Regions from separate parts of the Streptomyces sp. NPDC046925 genome, predicted to be linked through region 3. Evidence: riboswitches for the same ligand, from Rfam matches in the RefSeq annotation. Region 3 holds a riboswitch; each other region holds the start of a gene.

Region 1 (5,349 bases), on a different contig from region 3:
CACCGAGGCACCGCCTTGCAGCACGAGGGCGAGCACGTCGCGGCCGAGGACGTCCGTGCCCAACAGGTGCCCCGCGCCGGGCGGCTGTGACGGCAGCGCACCCTCACCCGGCGCGGCATCCCCGGCCACCCACGGCCCGAGGAGAGCCGCGAGCACCGGCACACCGAGGAGCACCAGCGCGATCCACGGCATGCGCCGTCGCTTCGCACCGACCGTGTCACGCTTCTCCGGAACGGTCACGCCGTGACCTCCCGGCGCGGTGCGAGGCGGTGGGCGGCCAGGTCGGCGAGGAGGTTCACGACGACGGCGGTGCCGGTGAACAAGAGCGCGTACGTCTGTACTTGGGGCAGGTCGCGATTCTGCACCGCCTCGACGAAGCCGCTGCCCAGGCCGCGGAATCCGAACACCGCCTCCACGAGGACGGCGCCGCCGAGCAGTCCCTCCACGCACCGGGCGTACTGCTGCGCGGCGGGGCCCAGTGCGTTGGGCAGCACGTGGCGCAGCACCACCGTGCGCTCCCGCATGCCGAGCAGCCGCAGGTGCTCGGCGACAGGACCGTGCCGCTGGGCCGCCACACCCACGCGGATCTGGCGTGCCAGATCACACAGGTGGCGTGCGGTCAGCACGGCGACGGGCAGCACCAGTACGGCAGGCTGCGCACGGAGCGCGGCCGTGTCCATGCCGACGGCGGTGGCGGGCAGCAGCCCGGCGGCGAGCGACACCGAGGCGACCAGGAGCAGCCCGAGCACGAACTCCGGGACGGCGTGCAGCAGGACGGCGGCGGCGTTCAGCGTCCGGTCGGTGCGGCTGCCCTCACGGAGCCCGGAGAAGGTGCCCAGGAGCGGCGCCAGCACGGTGACGAGGAGCAGCGCGGGCACGCCCACGAGGAGCGTCACCCCGGCACGGCGGCCGATGTCGTCGCCCACGGGCAGCCCGGTGGTCAGGGAGTGCCCGAGGTCGCCGGTGAGCAGGCGGCCGAGCCAGTGCCAGAAGCGGGTCCAGGCCGGTTCGTCGAGACCCAACTGTGTGCGCAGGGCCGCTACTTGCTCGGGTGTGCCGAGTTCACCGCGCAGGACGTCGGCGGTGTCGCCGGGCAGGAGCGAGCCGACGGCGAACACCGCCACCAGGACGACCAGACACTGGACCAGCGCAAGGAGTGAGCGCCGCAGGATGTAGGCGCGCACCTCAGCCGATGCGGACCCGGTCGAAGCGGGCCCAGTCGTGCGAGTTCGGCGGTGCCGCACGCAGGCCGCGTACGGACGCGTCGACGGCGTCGTTGGCGTCGGAGAACGCCCACACCAGCAGTCCCGATGCGTCGCGGGCGATCTTCTGGGCCCGGGCGAGCAGGCTCAGCCGGTCCTGCTCGTCGCGGGTGGTGCGGGCCCGCTCGAGCAGCGTGTCGAACTTCTTCGAGGCGTACTGCGTCTGGTTGCGGGCCGCTCCGCCGCGCACCCGCTGTTGCAGGAAGTCGGAGACGGGCAGCGTGGAGGTGGTGTTGAAGGCGGCGACGCCCTTCGTCTTGATCTCGGAGAAGTACGTGCTGGACGCGCGGGTGTTGGCGCTCAGCTTCAGCCCGACCTCGCGCAGCTGGCGCGCCATCAGGTCAGCGGCCGGCTCCCAGGCGGCGTCGACGGAGCTGGTCTCCACAGTGATGTGCAGCCCCTCGGCCCCTGCCGCCTTCACCAGCCTGCGCGCCTCGCCGACATCCCGTGCCCGCGGCTCGAGGTCGTCCGGGTAGCCGCGCAGGCCCATGCCGAACAGGTCGTTGCCGCTCTCGCCGTGGCCGGCCAGCGCGATGCGTACCAGGGCCGCCCGGTCGATGCCGAGCTGCACGGCCCGTACCAGGCGCGGATCGTCGAACGGTTCGCGTCCGGTGCGCAGGAGGAGTTGCTGCGCGGTCGCCCGCTTGGCCGTCAGGAGCCGGGTCGAGCCCTCCTTCTTGAGGCGTTCCACGGAGGATCCGGCCATGTCGGCGGCGTAGTGCACCTGCCCGGAGAGCAGCGCGTTGAGCCGCGCCGCCTCGTCGTTCGCCGGGACGATTTCGAGCTCGGCGATGTGCGGGGCACCGTCCCAGTGGTCCGCCCAGCGGCGGTAGCGGGCGGTGCCTCCGGGGGTGAACGACACATAGGTGAAGGGGCCGGAGCCGACGGGCTTGCGGAAGTCCTTCGTCCCCTCGGGGATGATCTCGGTGCCGGGTCCGGCGAGGACGGTGGGAAACTCGAAGTTCGGCGCCTTCAGCCGGAAGACCACGGAGCGTTCGCCGTCGGCCTTACTGGCGGCGAAGTCGATCGAGGAGAGCAGCACTTGGGAGGGCGAGCCGGTGGCGGGGTCGGCGGCCCGGCGGTAGCTGTAGAGGACGTCCTTCGCGGTGACGGGCCTGCCGTCGTGGAAGTGCGCCCCGCGCAGGCGTATGCGCCACCGGGTGCCCGAGGCGTCGCTCTCCCAGGACTCCGCGAGCCGCGCTCGGACCGACATGTCGTCCGCGTACGTACCGAGCGTGTCGTACAGGGCCTTGGCGCGGGCCTGGTCGACGAAGTTGGGGGCGACGTGGGGGTCGAGGGTTTCCCGGGAGCCGCCGGCCGTGAACGCCGCGCGGAACCGGTCGCTTCCACCCCCGTCCTTCCCGTCTGCGCCGCAGCCGGTGAGCAGGCCGGACGCGGTCAGTGCCAGGGCTCCTCCGGCGGCCAGCACCCCTCGTCTGCCGGGCTGTGGCCGCTGCTCGGGCTCCGTGCGGGCATGCGTGAGCACAGTCGATCCTCTCCGGGGTGTCCTCGCCCCTGCAGTCAGACCGGCGACGGGTCAGTCTCCTGACTCCCGGATCGTCGCTCGCCTCCGCCTTCCCGCCCGCGTCAGCGGACAGTGGCGTGCAGGAGGATCGCTCCCCGGTCACAGTGGCGGGACCGCGCCGGACTCACACCGGCTTCCTGGTTCCCGTCGCCTCGTGTGCTCATTGTTGCGTACGAGGCGACGGAGCAGGCCCCCCGGGCGTGTGGAGCGGAGCTGCCCGGACCTCAGGTGAGATAGTCGACGGATCGGCGGATTCCACCCCCGACGACCACGAACCAGACGCCGATCCACCCGCCCCGAACCCGAGGAGCCACCCGGTGGATGACCTCACACAGCGGCTCGCCCCACGGTGCCGCCCATGATCCCGTTCGCCCTGTACCTCCCCGGATCAGGCGCCCTCCCGCGATGGGTACAGATCACGGTCGCCGTCGTGGTCATCGGCGCGATGGCCACCCGCATCTGGCTGTTCCTGCGCCGCCGGAAGTGAAGGGTGCGGGCACAGCTTCCGGACGACGCCGGGGCGGTTGTGGAAGGGGTCGTCTTCGCGCGGCGTGGTGATGCTGCCCGATGGCAGGCCACCTCGGGGTCTCCGACCGTCAGCCCTCCGCCGCCCACGCCAAAAGCTGCTGGATGCGCAGGCCCCGGCGGGCGTCGATCGGCGTGGAGCGGTTGGCGCGTACCGCGTGTGCGAATTCTCGGCGCAGCACGGGCCAGCATTCCTCGTGGTCCAGTTCCGCCGTGTCGTAGACGAGTTCGTCGCCGGGGCCGAGCAGTTCCACCCGGGTGCGGGCCCGCGGAAGCCGTACGGAGCCCGAGAGCGAGGCCTGGCTCACCGCGCCGTTCTCGTGTTCGCAGGTCAGCTCGGTCCAGCGGCGCGGGTCTCCGGTGGAGCGTACGGAGGTGATGGGGCCGACAGCGGTGTCGAGGAGATCGAGGAGGTGCGGGCCAAGGTCGAGCAGTGCGCCGTGCTCCATGCGCCAGGCGGTGGCGAAGTCCCCGCCCAGGAAGGCGCCGTGGAGGTAGCAGGAGCGGGCGCCGGTGACCTCCACGTGCCGCGCCGCTTCCAGGAAGGCGCGGGTGGCCGGGTGATAGCGCTTGGTGAGGACGAGTTGGGAGACCACGCCCGCTTCCTCGACCGCGTCCGCCACACGCCGCGCCCCGGCGAGATCCGGGGCCAGGGGCTTTTCGAGCAGCAGCGCCTTGCCGGCCTTCGCGGCGCGGGGCGCCAACTCGGCCTGGACGGCGGGGGGTACGGCGAAGGCGACGGCCTCGCAGTGGTCGAGGAGTTCGTCGAAGCTCGCGGCGACGGCCGCACCGTAGGGCGCCGCGGTCTCGGCCGCCGCTTCCGGGCGGCGGGCCCACACGGCGGCCAGCGTCGTCTCGGGTCCGGCGGCCAGCATCCGCGCATGCATGACGCGCGCCCACGGCCCGGCACCGACCAGGCCGACCCTCACCGGCGCGGGCGAACCGGCGGCGGAGTCGGCGGGCTCGGCGGGCGAAGGGCGGGAGCTGCTGTCGCTCATGGGGTCTCCGTTCAAGCGTGTGCTTGCGCTTGTGCGTAGTGCGTAGGTGGTGGTGTCGTCGGTCAGGGCGTCGACGCGTCCAGTCGTGCGTCCGCGCGATCCGGCGAGTAGAGGTGTTCCACGACCATCTCGCCCGCGCCCATCAGGCCTGCCCGGTCCCCCAGTTGTGCGGTGACCACGTTCAGGTTGGCCGTGGTGCGGGGCATGGCGCGCTGGTAGAGCAGTTCGCGTACGCCGGTCATGAAGGGGGCTCCGGCGAGGTCGCCTGCGAGCATCAGGACGCCGGGGTTGAGCAGGGTGACCACGGTGGCAAGCACCTCCCCGACGCGCTGGCCCGCCTCCCTGGCCAGGCGGATGGCGTCGGGCTGGCCGTCGGCCAGGTGCTGGTGCACGCCCGAACCGGACGTGGTGGGAATGCCGAGCGCGGAGAGCTGTCCGGCCAGGGCGCGTCCGCTGGCGACCGCGGCGAGGCAGCCGTAGGAGCCGCACATGCACAGCGCGTCGGGCCGGTCGTGCAGCCGGATGTGGCCGATGTCGCCGGCGCCGCCGTCGATGCCGCGGTAGACCTCGTCGCCGACGACAACTCCCGCGCCGATACCGGTCGATGCCTTGATGAGCAGGAACGCGGCGCAGTCCGCATGGCCCGCGCGGTGCTCGGCGTACGCCATGAGGTTGGCGTCGTTGTCGACCAGGACGGGCACCGGGCCGGGTTCCAGCGAGGCGCCGACCTGCTCCGCGTACGCCGCCTGCATCTGTTCCCGGATGGGGAAGCGGTCCCAGCCCGGCATGATCGGCGGTTGGATGACCTGGCCGAGCTCGAAGTCGACGGGGCCGGGGACGGACATGCCGATCCCCGCCACCTTGCCCGGCTCGGTCCCGGCTTCGGCGAGCAGGGGCAGGAACCAGCCGGCCAGGGTGTCGATGACCTTGGCGGGCCCGTCGGTGACGAGGACGGGTCCCGAGGTCTCGGCCAGTACGTCACCGGCCAGGTCGAGGACGGCGGCCCGTGCGTGCCGGGTCTCCAGGTCCACGGCCAGGA
Region 2 (5,349 bases), on a different contig from region 3:
CGGCTTCCGTGTGTGGGGTCATGTCGTCTTCCGGGTGCGGTAGAGGACCAGGACGAACGCCGGGACGCCGATCAGGGACGTCACCACGCCCACCGGCACCTCCTGCGGGTCGAGGACCGTACGGGCCAGCGTGTCCACCCACACCAGGAACACCGCGCCCGCGAGCGCCGTGACCGGGAGCAGCCGTCCGTGCCCCGAGCCGACCAGGGCGCGGGCCGCGTGCGGCAGGACGAGGCCGACGAAGCCGATGGCGCCCGCGCTGCTGACCAGGGCCGCCGTGAGCAGGGCCGTGACGGAGAGCAGCAGGAGGCGGGTGCGGGCGACGTGGACGCCCAGTGTCGCCGCCGCGTCCTGGCCGAACACGAACGCGTCCAGGGTGCGGGCGTGCGCGAGGCAGACGGTGAGCGCGACGACGAGCACCGCCCCGCACAGCCAGACGTCCGTCCAGCCGACCCCGCTCAACGAGCCGAGCAGCCAGAACAGGACACTCCGCGTCGTCTCCGCGTCGCCCGCCGTGAGGATCACGAACGAGGTGAGCGCGGAGAAGAGCTGCATCGCCGCCACCCCGGAGAGGACCACCCGGTCGGCGCTACCGCCGAGGGTGTGGCTGAGCAGCAGGACGAGGGCGAAGGACACGACGGCCCCGACGAACGCGCCCGCCGAGACCGACACCACTCCCCCACCGACCCCGAGGACGACGATCGCGACCGCCCCCGTGGACGCCCCCGAGGAGACGCCGAGCACGAAGGGGTCGGCGAGCGGGTTGCGCAGGAGGGACTGGAGGACCGTTCCGCAGACCGCGAGGCCCGCGCCGCAGACCGCCGCGAGGAGCGTGCGCGGCATGCGGAGGTTCCAGACGATGCCGTCCCGGATGGGCGTCAGCGTCGCCTCGCCCCAGCCGAGATGGGCGGCCACCGCCGACCACACGTCCGGTACGGAGATGTCGGCGGGGCCGATGGTGACGGCCACCGCCACGGAGAGGGCGAGGGCGGCGAGGCCCGTCGTCCAGAGCAGGGCGGAACGTATGCCGCCGAAGGCGGCTGCCCTCACTTGGCGAGCCCGAACTCGCGCAAGGCGTCGGCGACTTGCTCCACGCCGTCCACCGTGCGGATGGTCGGGTTCATGGCCTGGCCGCTCAGCAGGACGTACCGCTTCTTCTTCACGGCGGTCAGGTTCTTGGTGGCCGGGTTGGACTCCAGGAACTCGATCTTCTTCTTCGCGCTCTCGGCGGTCTGCGACTTGCGGGTCAGGTCGCCGATGACCAGGACGTCGGGGTCGCGGTCCGCCACGGTCTCCCAGTTGATCTGGGGCCACTCCTCGCGGGTGTCGTCGAAGACGTTCTTCACGCCGAGTTCGCGGGTGATGATGCCGGGCGCTCCGCAGCAGCCCGCGATGTAGGGGGCGTCGGAGTTGGCGAACCAGTAGAGGACCGAGGTGTCGGACGCGTCAGCCTTCTTGATGGTCTTCGCGGCCTTCGCCACCCGCGCCTTGAGGTCCGCGATCAGGCGTTCGCCGCGCTTCTCGACCCCGAACGCCTCGGCCAGGTCCCGCACCTCGCCGTAGACCGTGTCCATGGTCAGCGTCTTGACGCGCTTGCCGTCGCCGTCGCCGCTGTTGTCCTTGCCCGCGCAGTCGGACGGCGAGACATAGGCGGGTACGCCGAGTTCGGCGAACTTGGCGCGGTCGGCGACGCCGCCCTTGCTGACCGTCGCCGTGAAGGACGCGGTGACGAAGTCGGGCTCCTTGGCGAGGACCTTCTCGAAGGAGGGGTAGCTGTCGGCGATCCGCTCGACCTTGGCGTTGTCCTTCTCCAGGCCCTTGAGCACCGGGTCCGTCCAGGTACCGGTGCCAACCATACGGTCCGCGAGGCCCAGCGAGAGCAGGATCTCGGTGGAGCCCTGGTCGAGGGAGACCGCGCGCTGCGGCGGCGCCTTGATCTCCGCCTTCTTGCCGCAGGAGGTCAGAGTCAGCGGGTAGCCGTCGGTCTTCTTGCCCCCGCCGGAAGTGGCGGAGGAGTCCGACGAGCCGCCGCAGGCGGTCAGAGTGAGGGCCAAGGCCGCGCTGAGGAAAGCAGGGACGGATATACGTACACGACGGGCTGTGGAGGACACACGATCCCTTGAGTCTCATGGCTCATACGCGGAGCCTGGCCTGCTTCATCACCTGTGCCGCTCGGTGCGCGGCGCAGGCGCCAGCAGGTCTTCGGACTCGGGGATCGGCCGGACGGGGCGCCTTCCCGGGCGTCCGTGGACGCCCAGTGGCCGTGGCCCCGCCCGTTCCCCCTCACCGCTGCGCGTCAGTTCCGGATTCGCACCGGATTCCCTGGCCCTGGTGTGGGTTGACTGGCGCTCGCAAGCTATCACGCGAGGTCAGGACCTCTGGTCGGCCCTCGGTGCGCCGCGGTAGGTGCCGAAGGACCACTTGTTGCCCTCGGGGTCGGCGATCGCGAACTCCCGGCTGCCGTACGGCTTGTCCTCGATCTCCCGGGTGATCTCGACCCCGGCGTCGCTGAGCCGCCGGTAGAGGTCGTCCACATGGTCGGTGACGACGTACGTGCCGAAGGTGCCCGGCTTCAGGCACCAGTCCCCGGCCCCGTCGTCGTACGAGCCGAGCATGATCGCGCCGCCCTCGGGCCAGTCGAGCTCGGCGTGGGCCACGCTGTCGCCGTCCTGGTAGACGGCGGTGCGCAGAAAGCCGACCGTGCCGACCAGGAAGTCGATCAGGGCGGGGGCGTCGTGCGCCTGGAGGGTCGGCCAGACGCTGGGGGCGCGACCGGCGGGGGTGGACCGGGGCTGCTGGTCCTGCTTCTCGGTGGTGTCCATGTCGCTGGTGTTCATGTCGGTGGTGTTCACGTCGCTGGTGTTCATGTCGGTGGTGTTCATGGCTCCTACTCTTCGCCCCCGCCATGGCTCCCGGCTTGGATATTCCGGCACTCTTCGGCCAGCCAGCCGCTGGGGCTCGCGCCGGTGTACTGCCGGAAGTCCCGTACCAGGTGGGAGTGGTCGTAATAGCCGCAGTCGGCGGCGACACCGGCCAGGTCGGGGGCGGCGCCCGCCGCGACGGAGCGTACGACGGCGTTGCGTGCACGCTGGAAGCGCATCAGGCGGCCCGCCTGCTTGGGGCTCAGGCCCGTCTCGGCGCGGAAGAGCGTGGTCAGGCGGCGTTCGCTGAGCGCGACGTGCCGGGAGAGGCCGCGCAGGGTGCCGACGCCCTGGTGCCGGGCCAGCCAGGCCCAGGCCTCGGCGACCTCCGGGCGTACGGCTCCCCCGGCGTCCGCGTCCGCCGCGCGCTGCCGCAAATAGGCGGACAGGGAGGTGAACCGCTGCTCCCAGCCGCTCTGCTCGCACAGCAGCTCCCGTACGTCGGCGGCGCGGCGCCCCATCACGTCCGCGCCGGGCGTGACCAGGTCGGCCGCCAGCTCCGCCGCGGGTACGCCGAACAGGGCGCGGGCGGCGAGCGGGTGCACGGCGAGCTGGATGCCCGCCTCGTGCTCGGGCCGTACGACGTACGCCGGGGACTGGTGCAGGCCGCCCACGACGATGTCCGTGCGCATGGCGTCGGGGCCGGTCGCCTGCCGGGGGCTGTGGCCGGTGGCGACGGGGCCGTCGAGGGAGAAGATCAGCGTGAGATAGGGGGACGGCAGGCCGCGGTGCAGACCGGGCTGCTCGCCCGCCGTGCGGTAACCGACGGCGGACACCACCATGCCGTCGAGCCGCGGAGCGGCCCGTACGAACTCCGGGGAGACGCTCTCCATGCCTTCCAGTATGCGATGCGCGTCGCTGCCGAGCAGGGCCGGAGAGCGTCGCTCCGGAGCAGGGCCGAAAGGCGTGCGGGCGTCTGACGCTGCTACCCGCGCGCAGGCGTCCCATGCCCGTTCCGTCCGGTGATGTCGATCATGGGAATCCGCCGCTCGGCCCCATACGATGACCCGCCGCTCCGGACGGGGCGCAGACCGCTCTCAGGGGGCACAGAACCATGGCATCAATGGCAAAGGGCAAGCTTGCCGTACTCGGCACGGCGGGCGCGCTCACCGCGGCCGTCATCGCGGGGACGGCGCTCTGGCCGAGCACGGACGCGACGGCCGCCGACGCCTCCGCGAAGACCGCCGCGAAGAGCGCCGGGGCCGCGGCCGAGCTGAAGCACTGGCCCGCACCGGTCGCGAAGAAGCTGGGCAAGGTCATCGCGGAGAACGGCGGCAAGGGCGCGTACGCCGTCTTCGACGCGGACAACACGACGTACCGCAACGACCTGGAGGAGTCCCTCCTGCCCTTCCTGGAGATGAAGGGGGTACTGACCCGCAAGTCGATGGACCCGTCGCTGAAGATCATTCCGTTCAAGGACACGGCGACGCACAAGGAGAGCCTCTACAGCTACTACAACCGGCTTTGCGAGGTCGACGACCAGGTCTGCTATCCGTGGGCCGCGCAGATCTTCTCCGGTTTCACGCTGAAGGAACTCAAGGGGTACGTCGACGAGCTCCTCGCCTACAAGAAGCCCATCCCCGCCGAGTACTACGAGGACGGGAAGCTGACGAAGACCGAGGTGAAGAAGCCCGAGTTCTTCACCGGCATGCAGGAGCTCTACAAGTCCCTGCGGGGGCACGGCATCGAGGTGTACGTCGTCAGCGCGGCCAGCGAGGACCTGGTCCGGATGGTCCTCGCAGACCCCAAGTACGGCTACGACGTGAAGCCCGAGAACGTCATCGGCGTCGGCCTCCAGCTCAAGGACCGCAAGACCGGCGAGGTCACCAGCTCCCGCAAGGAGATCGCGGAGGGCCGCTTCGACGAGAAGAAGCTGGCCAAGCGCGAGCTGACGCCGAACCTGTGGGCCCCGCTCACCTGGTACCAGGGCAAGCCCGCGGCCATCAACACGTACATCGACGAGTGGAAGAAGCCCGTCCTGGTCGCGGGCGACACCCCGGCGAGCGACGGCCCGATGCTGTTCCACTCCGCCGACGTGGAGCACGGCGGTGCGCGGGTCTGGGTCAACCGCAAGGACGCGTACATGAAGCAGCTGGACGGGATGAAGCAGAAGAACGCCGACCGGCAGCGTGAGCTCGGCCAGAAGGTGACCGCGGACAAGCGGTGGCTGACGGTGACACCGGACCAGATCGGCTAGACCGGCCAGATCGACCAGATCGGCTAGATCGGCTAGACCGGCTAGACCGGCCGGACCAGCCGAACCGGTCCGGCCGGACCGGCCAGATCAGGGCCCCTTACGACGCAGGACCGTCCGGACCCGCGGCATTCACGAGTCCCGAGGCGATCGCCTCGACGAGTGCCGCGTGGTCCTGCGCGTTCTGCGCGGCATAGCGCAGCGCGAAGTCGGCGACCGCCCGGTCGAACGTGT
Region 3 (5,349 bases):
ATTGATCGAAACTCTCGCTTAGATTTCCCGCACGTTAAAGGTGGGATAAGCGAGGGAGCTGAGCCGCGAAGTGTCAGATGCGCCTGAAGTGAGCAGACCGGTGATCACGCCGGTCCGCGTGGTCATTGCCCTCTGTCTCGTCGCGCCGTTCGTGGCGATGCTCTGGGTGAGCTCCTACGCGAAGGTCGACCCGACCTTCATCGGCATCCCTTTCTTCTACTGGTACCAAATGCTGTGGGTGCTCGTCTCCACCGGCCTCACGATGATCGCTTACAAGCTGTGGCAGCGTGACCAGCGCGCCCGCAAGGCCGAGCAGGCCCAGGGGGGTGCGACCCGATGAACGAGCTCGCAGCGGAGGGCGGCGTCAACGGCATCGCCCTCGGTGTCTTCATCTTCTTCTTCGCCGCCGTCACGGCGATGGGCTTCCTGGCCGCGCGCTGGCGCAAGGCCGAGACCGAGAGCCTGGACGAGTGGGGCCTGGGCGGTCGTTCGTTCGGCACCTGGGTCACGTGGTTCCTGCTCGGCGGCGACCTCTACACGGCCTATACGTTCGTGGCCGTCCCGGCGGCGATCTACGCGGCGGGCGCGGCCGGCTTCTTCGCCGTGCCGTACACGATCCTGGTCTACCCGCTGATCTTCACCTTCCTGCCGCGTCTGTGGTCCGTCTCGCACAAGCACGGATACGTGACCACCTCGGACTTCGTGCGCGGGCGCTTCGGCTCCAAGGGGCTCTCGCTGGCCGTCGCGGTCACCGGCATCCTCGCCACGATGCCGTACATCGCGCTCCAGCTGGTCGGCATCCAGGCCGTGCTCGACGTCATGGGCGTCGGCGGCGGTCCCGACACCAACTGGTTCATCAAGGACCTGCCGCTCCTGATCGCGTTCGCGGTGCTCGCCGCGTACACGTACTCGTCGGGTCTGCGCGCCCCCGCGCTGATCGCGTTCGTGAAGGACGGCCTGATCTACCTCGTCATCGCCGTCGCGATCATCTACATCCCGATCAAGCTCGGCGGATTCGACGCGATCTTCTCGGCGGCGAACGACAAGTTCTCCGCGGCCAACGAGGCGGCGGGCAAGCCCGTGGCGGGTCTCGCGCCGGGGCACACCGGGCAGTGGACCTACGCCACGCTCGCGCTCGGGTCCGCGCTCGCGCTGTTCATGTACCCGCACTCGATCACGGCGACGCTCTCCTCCAAGAGCCGCAACGTGATCCGCCGCAACACCACGATCCTGCCGCTCTACTCGCTGATGCTGGGCCTGCTGGCGCTGCTCGGCTTCATGGCGATCGCGGCCGGGGTCAAGGTGGAGAACGGGCAGCTGGCCATTCCGCAGCTGTTCGAGAACATGTTCCCCGACTGGTTCACCGGCGTCGCGTTCGCCGCCATCGGCATCGGCGCCCTCGTGCCCGCCGCGATCATGTCGATCGCGGCCGCGAACCTCTTCACCAGGAACATCTACAAGGACTTCCTCAAGCCGGACGCGACGCCCGAGCAGGAGACGAAGGTCTCCAAGCTGGTCTCGCTCCTGGTGAAGGTGGGCGCGCTCGCCTTCGTCCTCACCATGGACAAGACGGTCGCGATCAACTTCCAGCTCCTGGGCGGCATCTGGATCCTGCAGACCATGCCCGCACTGGTCGGCGGCCTGTTCACGCGCTGGTTCCACCGCTGGGCGCTGCTCGCCGGCTGGGCGGTCGGCATGGTCTACGGAACGGCCGCCGCGTACGGTGTCGCCTCGCCGACGCAGAAGCACTTCGGCGGCTCGTCGGACGAGATCCCCGGCATCGGCGAGATCGGCTACATCGGCCTCACGGCGTTCGTCCTGAACGTGTTGGTCACCGTGGCCCTCACCTTCGTCCTGCGCGCCGTGAAGGCCCCTGACGGCATCGACGAGACCTCCCCCGGCGACTACACCGCGGACGTCGGCGACCCCGGCGTCGTGGAGGAGCTTCCCCCGGCCACGGCGGGAGCGCCGGTCGGGCACTGAGCCGTCCTACGCAAGCGAATGACACGGGCCGCCGGAGCAATCCGGCGGCCCGTCGTCGTATGCGTACGGCGTCACGAGGTCCTGTAGAGATCCGTCCGGACGTGTGCGGCCGCCTTGGCCGCCGCGAGTATCGCCACGTCCTTGTCGGTGCCCGCGTCCACCAGGACGAGCACGCCGCCGACCCGCACCTCGACCTTGTGGCGCGCGGTGCCGTCGTACTCGTCGCCGCCCGTGGTCCGCGTGCTCTCCACGATGGCTTCGTCGCCGAGGTCCGGCAGCTTCCCGGCCGTGTGGTGCTCCCGAACCGGAGCCGCCTCGGTGTCGACGGTGACGCGGGGGCATGCGTCGTTGAGCTGCCTGCGCAGCGTGACGTGGCGCTTCGCCCGCTCGACCGGCATCGAGACCAGGGCCACGTGGACGAACGGGTCCTTGTCCTCGATCGCGCCCGGGAAGGGCCGCACCGTGTGGCCCGCGCTGTTCCCCCGCAGTCGCGCCAACTCCTCGCGCGCGTCCTTGCCGGGAGCGCAGCTGCCCCAATCGCCGCCGCCGTACTGCTGACCGAAGGCGCCGGTGGTGACGTCGTATGCCTTGGCCTTCGGCCCGACCTCCTTCGCGGGCAGCAGAGCGGCCTTGAGTTCGGCCTCCGTGAAGACCTTGCGGGGATCGGCCTCGCCGTCGACCCCGACCTCCCCGGTCCGCTTCTGCGTCGGCACGGGCTTCGGATCGGCCGCCTTCACCTGGTCCTCACCGCCGCCGCACGCGCTGAGCAGCGTCATCAACAGCGCGGCACAACCCGCGACCCGAGCTCGCACACCGACTCCCCCCGTTGGGCCATCAGTTCGGCCTCCAGTTCGGCCTTCAGTTCGGCCGCCACCCTAGAGGATCCACGCACCGACACAAGATATGGGGCTGCCGCTCAGAGCCAGCACAAGATGTATGCTCGTGCTCGCTGTCGCCGCAGGGGAATCCGGTGCAAGTCCGGAACTGTCCCGCAACGGTGTATGAGTACGTATTTGTCGTACCCATGAGTCCGAGGACCTGCCGACAGTGCACCCGTTCCGTCCGGTTCGGGTGCCGACGACGTCCGGGCCTCGTGGAATGGGCTGGTGGACGCGGAGCACCGCCCTGCCCGGGCGCGCCCGTGTGTCACTCCTGCCCTCCCTCAAGGCTCCGAGCCGAGCGAGGGAGTGCTCCGTGACCATCGCGCCAGCCGAACCTGCGTCAGCGCAGACCACCGACGGTCAGCAGACCGCCGACGGCCCGGGAACCGCGCTGCTGCGTACCCTGACCGAACTGACCGCCGACCTCCCCGACGCCGACCCCGGCAGAGTCGCCGCCGCCGCGCTGCGGGGCCGCTCGGCCAAGGCCGATGTGGCGGAGCTGCGGGAGCTGGCGACCGAGGCGGCTGCCGGGCTCATCTCCGAGGACCCCACGTACTCGCAGCTGGCGGCCAGGCTCCTCACGCTCAGCATCCGGGAGGAGGCCGCGTCGCAGGGCGTGCGCAGCTTCTCCGACTCGGTCGCCGTGGGGCATCGCGAGGGCCTGATCGCGGACCGCACCGCCGCGTTCGCCGTGGACCACGCGGAGCGCCTGGACGGTCTCGTGGACGACGCCATCGAGGACGGCGCCGACTTCCGCTTCGGCTACTTCGGCCTGCGCACCCTGCACAGCCGCTATCTCCTGCGCCATCCGATCACCCGGCACGTCATCGAGACCCCGCAGCACTTCATGCTGCGCGTGGCGAGCGGCCTCGCCGAGGACGGCAGCGCCCGCTCGGTGGACGAAGTCGCCTCCCTGTACCGCCTGATGAGCCGCCTGGACTACCTGCCGTCGTCGCCGACGCTCTTCAACTCCGGCACGCGGCATCCGCAGATGTCGTCCTGCTACCTCCTCGACTCCCCGCTGGACGAGCTGGACTCCATCTACGACCGCTACCACCAGGTCGCGCGCCTCTCCAAGCACGCGGGCGGCATCGGCCTCTCGTACTCCCGCATCCGCGCCCGCGGTTCGCTGATCCGCGGCACGAACGGGCACTCCAACGGCATCGTGCCGTTCCTGAAGACCCTGGACGCGTCGGTCGCCGCCGTGAACCAGGGCGGCCGGCGCAAGGGCGCGGCCGCCGTCTACCTGGAGACGTGGCACTCCGACATCGAGGAGTTCCTGGAGCTGCGCGACAACACGGGTGAGGACGCCCGTCGCACGCACAACCTCAACCTCGCGCACTGGATCCCGGACGAGTTCATGCGCCGGGTCGCCGCCGACCAGGACTGGTCGCTGTTCTCCCCGGCCGACGTGCCCGAGCTCGTCGACCTGTGGGGCGACGACTTCGACGCCGCCTACCGCAAGGCCGAGGCCGCCGGGCTGGCCCGCAAGACCATCCCGGCCCGCGACCTCTACGGCCGCATGATGCGCACCCTCGCGCAGACCGGCAACGGCTGGATGACGTTCAAGGACGCCGCCAACCGCACCGCCAACCAGACGGCGGAGCCCGGCCACACCGTCCACTCCTCCAACCTCTGCACGGAGATCCTGGAGGTGACGGACGACGGGGAGACGGCCGTCTGCAACCTGGGCTCGGTGAACCTCGGCGCGTTCGTGGACACGGCTGCCGGTGACATCGACTGGCAGCGGCTGGACGAGACCGTCCGTACCGCCGTCACGTTCCTCGACCGCGTCGTGGACATCAACTTCTACCCGACCGAGCAGGCGGGCCGCTCGAACGCCAGGTGGCGTCCGGTGGGCCTGGGCGCGATGGGCCTCCAGGACGTCTTCTTCCAGCTGAAGCTGCCCTTCGACTCCCCCGCCGCGCGCGCCCTCTCGACGCGCATCGCCGAGCGGATCATGCTCGCCGCATACGAGGCGTCCGCCGACCTCGCCGAGCGCAACGGTCCGCTGCCCGCCTGGGAGAAGACCCGCACCGCGCGCGGCGTCCTGCACCCCGACCACTACGGCGTCGAGCTGACCTGGCCGGAGCGCTGGGCCGCGCTGCGGGAACGTATCGCCACGACCGGCATGCGCAACTCGCTGCTCCTGGCCATCGCGCCGACCGCCACCATCGCGTCCATCGCGGGCGTCTACGAGTGCATCGAGCCGCAGGTCTCCAACCTCTTCAAGCGCGAGACGCTGTCCGGCGAGTTCCTCCAGGTCAACTCCTACCTGGTGCAGGAGCTGAAACGGCTCGGCGTCTGGGACGCCCAGACCCGCGAGGCGCTGCGCGAGTCCAACGGCTCCGTGCAGGGCTTCGGCTGGATCCCCGCCGAGGTGCGCGAGCTGTACCGCACCGCGTGGGAGATCCCGCAGCGCGGCCTGATCGACATGGCCGCCGCGCGCACGCCGTTCCTGGACCAGGCGCAGTCCCTGAACCTG
Region 4 (5,349 bases), on a different contig from region 3:
TGCAGCGCCCAGGGGTTGGCCTCCTTGAGGAATTCACGGTTGGTCGGGTCCAGGACGTACGTCTCGGTGAGCTTGTCGTACATCCAGTCGGCGACCACGCCCGTCGTCGCGTCGTAGCCGAAGAGGTAGTCGACCGTGGCGGCGAGCTCGAAGGCGCCCTTGTAGCCGTGGCGGCGCATCGCCTCGATCCACTTCGGGTTGACCACGCGCGCGCGGAAGACGCGGGACGTCTCCTCGACCAGGGTGCGCGTGCGGACCGTCTCGGGACGGGTGGAGTCACCGATGTACGCCTCTGGGGCGCTGCCCTTGAGCGCGCGGACGGTGGCCACCATGCCGCCGTGGTACTGGAAGTAGTCGTCCGAGTCGGCGATGTCGTGCTCGCGGGTGTCGGTGTTCTTCGCCGCGACCTCGATGCGCTTGTACGCGCTCTCCATCTCCTCGCGCGCCGGACGCCCGTCCAGCTCACGGCCGTAGGCATAGCCGCCCCACACCGTGTAGACCTCGGCGAGATCGGCGTCGGTGCGCCAGTCGCGGGAGTCGATGAGCTGGAGCAGGCCCGCGCCGTACGTGCCCGGACGGGAGCCGAAGATGCGGGTGGTGGCGCGGCGTTCGTCGCCGTGGGCCGCCAGGTCGGCCTGCGCGTGGGCGCGCACGTAGTTCGCCTCGTCGGGCTCCTCCAGCGAGGCGGCGAGGCGCACCGCGTCGTCCAGGAGACCGATGGTGTGCGGGAAGGCGTCGCGGAAGAAGCCGCTGATGCGCAGGGTGACGTCGATGCGCGGGCGGCCCAGCTCCTCCGCGGGGATCGCCTCCAGGCCCGTGACGCGCCGCGAGGCGTCGTCCCAGACCGGGCGGATGCCGAGCAGCGCAAGGGCCTCGGCGATGTCGTCACCGGCGGTGCGCATGGCACTCGTACCCCACAGGGACAGGCCCACCGAGGTCGGCCAGGCGCCGTTGTCGGTGCGGTAGCGCTCCAGGAGCGAGTCGGCCAGGGCCTGGCCGGTCTCCCAGGCGAGTTTCGACGGCACCGCCTTGGGGTCGACGGAGTAGAAGTTGCGGCCGGTCGGCAGGACGTTGACCAGGCCGCGCAGCGGGGAGCCCGAGGGTCCCGCGGGGACGAAGCCACCCTCCAGGGCGTGGACGGCGTGGTCCAGTTCGTCGGTCGTGGAAGCCAGGCGCGGTACGACCTCGCGCACGGCGAAGTCGAGGATGTCGGCGACCGCCTGCGGGTGGCCCGCCGCGACCGTGGCGACGGCCTCCGGCGCCCAGTGGGCGTCCTCCATCGCCTGGACCAGGGCGCGCGCCTGCTCCTCGACCCGGTCGGCGTCGGTGCGGGTGGCCGCCGACTCGTCGAGGCCAAGCGCCTCGCGCAGGCCGGGAAGTGACGCGGTGCCGCCCCAGATCTGGCGGGCGCGCAGGATGGCGAGGACCAGGTTGACGCGGTCGGCGCCGGCCGGGGCGCCGCCCAGGACGTGCAGGCCGTCGCGGATCTGGACGTCCTTGATCTCACAGAGCCAGCCGTCGAGATGCATGATGAACTCGTCGAAGCCCTCGTCCTCGGGGCGGTCTTCGAGCCCCAGGTCGTGGTCGAGCTTGGCGGCCTGGATCAGGGTCCAGATCTGGGCGCGGATCGCGGGCAGCTTCGCCGGGTCCATCGCGGCGATCTGGGCGTGCTCGTCCAGGAGTTGTTCCAGGCGGGCGATGTCGCCGTAGCTGTCGGCGCGGGCCATCGGCGGTACGAGATGGTCCACGAGGGTGGCGTGCACGCGCCGCTTGGCCTGCGTGCCCTCTCCCGGGTCGTTGACCAGGAACGGGTAGATCAGGGGCAGGTCGCCCAGGGCCGCGTCGGGGCCGCAGGCTGCGGACAGGCCCGCGTTCTTGCCGGGCAGCCATTCGAGGTTGCCGTGCTTGCCGAGGTGGATCATCGCGTCGGCGCCGAAGCCGTTGTCGTCGGCGGAGGCGGCGATCCAGCGGTAGGCGGCCAAGTAGTGGTGCGAGGGCGGCAGATCGGGGTCGTGGTAGATCGCGATGGGGTTCTCGCCGAAGCCGCGCGGCGGCTGGATGAGGATGAGCAGGTTGCCGCGGCGCAGGGCGGCAAGGACGATGTCGCCCTCCGGGTTGCGGGAGCGGTCGACGAACATCTCGCCGGGCGCGGGGCCCCAGTGCTCCTCCACGGACTCGCGCAGCTCGGCGGGGAGCGTCGCGAACCAGCGGCGGTAGTCGGCCGCCGGGATACGGACGGGGTTGCGGGCCAGCTGCTCCTCGGTGAGCCACTCCTGGTCGTGGCCGCCCGCCTCGATCAGCGCGTAGATCAGCTCGTCCCCGTCACCGGAGACGAGGCCGGGCACCTCCTCCGTGCCGAAGTCGTAGCCCTCTTCCTGGAGGCGGCGCAGCAGGGCGACGGCGCTGGCGGGGGTGGCCAGGCCCACCGCGTTGCCGATCCGCGAGTGCTTGGTCGGGTACGCGGACAGGACGAGCGCGATGCGCTTGTCGGCGGCCGGGATGTGGCGAAGGCGCGCGTGCCGTACGGCGACACCCGCCACCCGAGCCGCGCGCTCCTCGTCCGCGACATACGCGGGCAGACCGTCCTCGTCGATCTCCTTGAACGAGAACGGCACCGTGATCAGGCGGCCGTCGAACTCGGGGACGGCGATCTGGGTGGCCGCGTCCAGCGGCGATACGCCCTCGTCGTTGTCCTCCCAGGCGGTCCGCGAGCTGGTGAGGCAGAGCGCCTGGAGGATGGGGACGTCGAGACCGCTGAGGGCTCCGGCGTCCCAGGACTCGTCGTCGCCGCCCGCGGAGGCTTCCGCGGGCCGCGTGCCGCCCGCCGCGAGGACCGTGGTCACGATCGCGTCGGCGGAGCGCAGTTCCTCGATGAGTTCGGCCTCGGGGGTACGCAGCGAGGCGACGTACAGCGGCATCGGGCGGGCACCGGCGTCCTCTATCGCGCCGCACAGGGCGTCGATGAAGGCGGTGTTGCCGCTCATGTGGTGGGCGCGGTAGTAGAGCACCGCGACGGTCGGTCCCTCGACCTGGCGGGCGGTGCGCTCCAGCGGGCCCCAGGCGGGCGCGGCGGCGGGCGGTTCGAAGCCGTGGCCGGTGAGCAGCACGGTGTCGGAGAGGAACCGGGCCAGCTGCTCCAGGTTGTCCGGGCCGCCGTGGGCCAGATAGGCGTGGGCCTCCGCCGCAAGGCCGATGGGGACGGTCGAGGCGGCCATCAGCTGGGCGTCGGGGGCCTGTTCGCCGGTGAGGACGACCACGGGGCGCCCGGTGGCGATGACTTGGTCGAGGCCGTCCTGCCAGGCGCGTACGCCGCCCAGGAGACGTACGACGACCAGATCGGCGCCGTCCAGGAGCTGCGGAAGGTCCTCGAGCGCGAGCCGGGAGGGGTTCGCGTAGCGGTAGGCGACCGGGCCGCTTGCGGCGCGGGCGCTGAGCAGGTCGGTGTCGGACGTCGACAGGAGCAGGATCATGCGGCGTCGTGCCTTCCTCGGGGTGTCCACGCCCCGGGTGGTGTCGATGGCGTCTCCCCTGCTCGAGCGGACGAGAGCTCGGGGAAGGGAGTTCCTGACTCACCCGGCACCAGGGCCGGGCTCACAGTGGCGGGACCGCGCCGGAATCTCACCGGGCTTCCTCCCCTTGTCGCCGTCTGTGGCGACGACGGGCCGGCCGGCCCGTCGCTAGAAATACTAAGGGCCGATCAACTACCGGGGGGCAGGCGGACCTGCTGCGATAGGTCGGTATGCTCGCCGCCATGCCCCCATCGGTCCCCTCGCCTGCGGTTCCGGGAGACGAGTCTGCCCGCAGCCGCGGTGACGCCTGCCCCGGGACGCTTCGGCTGCACCGGGCGGACGACGGGGCTTTGGCGCGCGTCCGTATTCCGAGCGGGGTCCTGAACGCGGGGCAGGCCGATGTGCTGCGGGAGCTGGCGGAGCGCCTCGGAGACGACGAGTTGCATCTCACATCGCGCGGCAACGTCCAGCTGCGCGGCCTCGGTGCGGACTGCGGCGGCGAACTGGCTCATGTCCTCGCCGGTGCGGGGCTGTTGCCCTCCGAACGCCACGAGCGTGCCCGCAATGTGGTGGCTTCGCCGCTCTCGGGTCTCGACGGCCGGGGAGAGCGGGACATCCGCGCGTGGCTGTCCGCCCTGGACGAACTGCTGTGCGCCAGCGACCAGGCCGCCGATTTGTCCGGCCGGTTCCTGTTCGCGCTCGACGACGGCCGCGGTGACGTGGGCGCTCTCGGCGGGGACGTGACCCTGACGGCGCGGGGCGACGACGAAGCACTGCTGCGGATCGGCCCGGCGCGGGATGCCGTACTCGTACGTTCCGCGCAGGCGCCGCGGGCCGCCCTCATCGCCGCCGAGGCCTTCCTGGACCAGGCGGCCGGCACGGGCGCCTGGCGGGTGACGGATCTGCCCGGCGGCACCGGCCCTCTCCTCGACGCGGTCGTACGCCGGTTGCGGCAGGCCGAGTTCGGCCACGCCCTCGCCGCCGCCCCGCTCCCCCGGGACGTCGGCGGTCCCGACCTCGGCGTCGTGCCGGGGCCGCACGGGACGGACGCGCTCTCCCTGGGCCTGCCGCTGGGACGCGTCGGCGCGACCCAGTGGCGGACACTGACCGACACCGCACGCGACCACGGCAACGGCGAGTTGCGCCTGACGCCCTGGCGCGGGATCGTCCTGCCGGGAGTCGAGCGCTCGAAGGCCGCGGAACTCCTGGAGAACCTGCGGACCGCCGGGCTCGTCACCGCGTCCGCATCGCCCTGGACCGGCGTGGGAGCCTGCATCGGCAGGCCCGGCTGCGCCAAGTCCCTGGACGACGTACGCGCCACCGCGACGGCCGCCCTCGGCCCGGTGGGGGCGCTGCCCGTGTACTGGTCGGGATGCGCACGCCGGTGCGGCCATCCCCACGGAGAGTGGATCGACGTCGTCGCCACCCCCGAGGGGTACGAGATCTCTCACGTACACGGCGAGAAACGGGACACCCCGGCGACCGTCCCCGGCAGCCCGGGGGCTCTCGCCGCCGCCGTGGCCGCGGCCCGCCGCTGACACGACATGAACGACCTCGCGACACCTGACTGTTCCATGCCCTATCAAGAGAGCGAACGCACTGTGCATCAGTACGAGAAGGACGGACCGGCGATCTACCGCCAGTCCTTCGCCACGATCCGCGCGGAGGCGGATCTGGCGGGCCTGCCCGCCGACGTCAGCCAGGTCGCGGTCCGCATGATCCACGCCTGCGGCATGGTCGACCTCGTACGCGACCTCGCTTTCACCCCGGACGTGGTGGCCAGGGCCCGCGAGGCCCTGCGCGCGGGCGCCCCCATCCTGTGCGACGTGGCCATGGTCGC

What was found. Region 3 has a riboswitch for cobalamin ahead of ABZ906_RS25945 (ribonucleoside-diphosphate reductase subunit alpha). Riboswitches for the same ligand answer to the same signal wherever they lie in the genome.
Region 1: another riboswitch for cobalamin. It lies ahead of ABZ906_RS32720 (ABC transporter substrate-binding protein); the one in region 3 lies ahead of ABZ906_RS25945 (ribonucleoside-diphosphate reductase subunit alpha).
Region 2: another riboswitch for cobalamin. It lies ahead of ABZ906_RS15565 (ABC transporter substrate-binding protein); the one in region 3 lies ahead of ABZ906_RS25945 (ribonucleoside-diphosphate reductase subunit alpha).
Region 4: another riboswitch for cobalamin. It lies ahead of cobN (cobaltochelatase subunit CobN); the one in region 3 lies ahead of ABZ906_RS25945 (ribonucleoside-diphosphate reductase subunit alpha).

Annotation. Positions count from the first base shown of each region.
Region 1 is NZ_JBEYWZ010000010.1:150,878-156,226, forward strand. It holds gene ABZ906_RS32710 (ABC transporter permease) at 1-240, opposite strand, end outside; gene ABZ906_RS32715 (ABC transporter permease) at 237-1,184, opposite strand; gene ABZ906_RS32720 (ABC transporter substrate-binding protein) at 1,186-2,748, opposite strand; cobalamin riboswitch at 2,801-2,930, opposite strand; gene ABZ906_RS32725 (hypothetical protein) at 3,146-3,274, shown strand; gene ABZ906_RS32730 (Gfo/Idh/MocA family oxidoreductase) at 3,384-4,310, opposite strand; gene ABZ906_RS32735 (ROK family protein) at 4,373-5,349, opposite strand, start outside.
Region 2 is NZ_JBEYWZ010000003.1:513,278-518,626, forward strand. It holds gene ABZ906_RS15555 (ABC transporter ATP-binding protein) at 1-22, opposite strand, end outside; gene ABZ906_RS15560 (iron chelate uptake ABC transporter family permease subunit) at 19-1,050, opposite strand; gene ABZ906_RS15565 (ABC transporter substrate-binding protein) at 1,047-2,111, opposite strand; cobalamin riboswitch at 2,176-2,362, opposite strand; gene ABZ906_RS15570 (VOC family protein) at 2,370-2,822, opposite strand; gene ABZ906_RS15575 (helix-turn-helix domain-containing protein) at 2,888-3,754, opposite strand; gene ABZ906_RS15580 (HAD family hydrolase) at 3,976-5,118, shown strand; gene ABZ906_RS15585 (DUF2252 domain-containing protein) at 5,216-5,349, opposite strand, start outside.
Region 3 is NZ_JBEYWZ010000006.1:343,475-348,823, reverse strand. It holds gene ABZ906_RS25960 (DUF3311 domain-containing protein) at 71-340, shown strand; gene mctP (monocarboxylate uptake permease MctP) at 337-1,983, shown strand; gene ABZ906_RS25950 (hypothetical protein) at 2,055-2,795, opposite strand; cobalamin riboswitch at 2,903-3,044, shown strand; gene ABZ906_RS25945 (ribonucleoside-diphosphate reductase subunit alpha) at 3,178-5,349, shown strand, end outside.
Region 4 is NZ_JBEYWZ010000010.1:195,069-200,417, forward strand. It holds gene cobN (cobaltochelatase subunit CobN) at 1-3,470, opposite strand, end outside; cobalamin riboswitch at 3,539-3,691, opposite strand; gene ABZ906_RS32930 (precorrin-3B synthase) at 3,740-5,047, shown strand; gene ABZ906_RS32935 (precorrin-8X methylmutase) at 5,111-5,349, shown strand, end outside.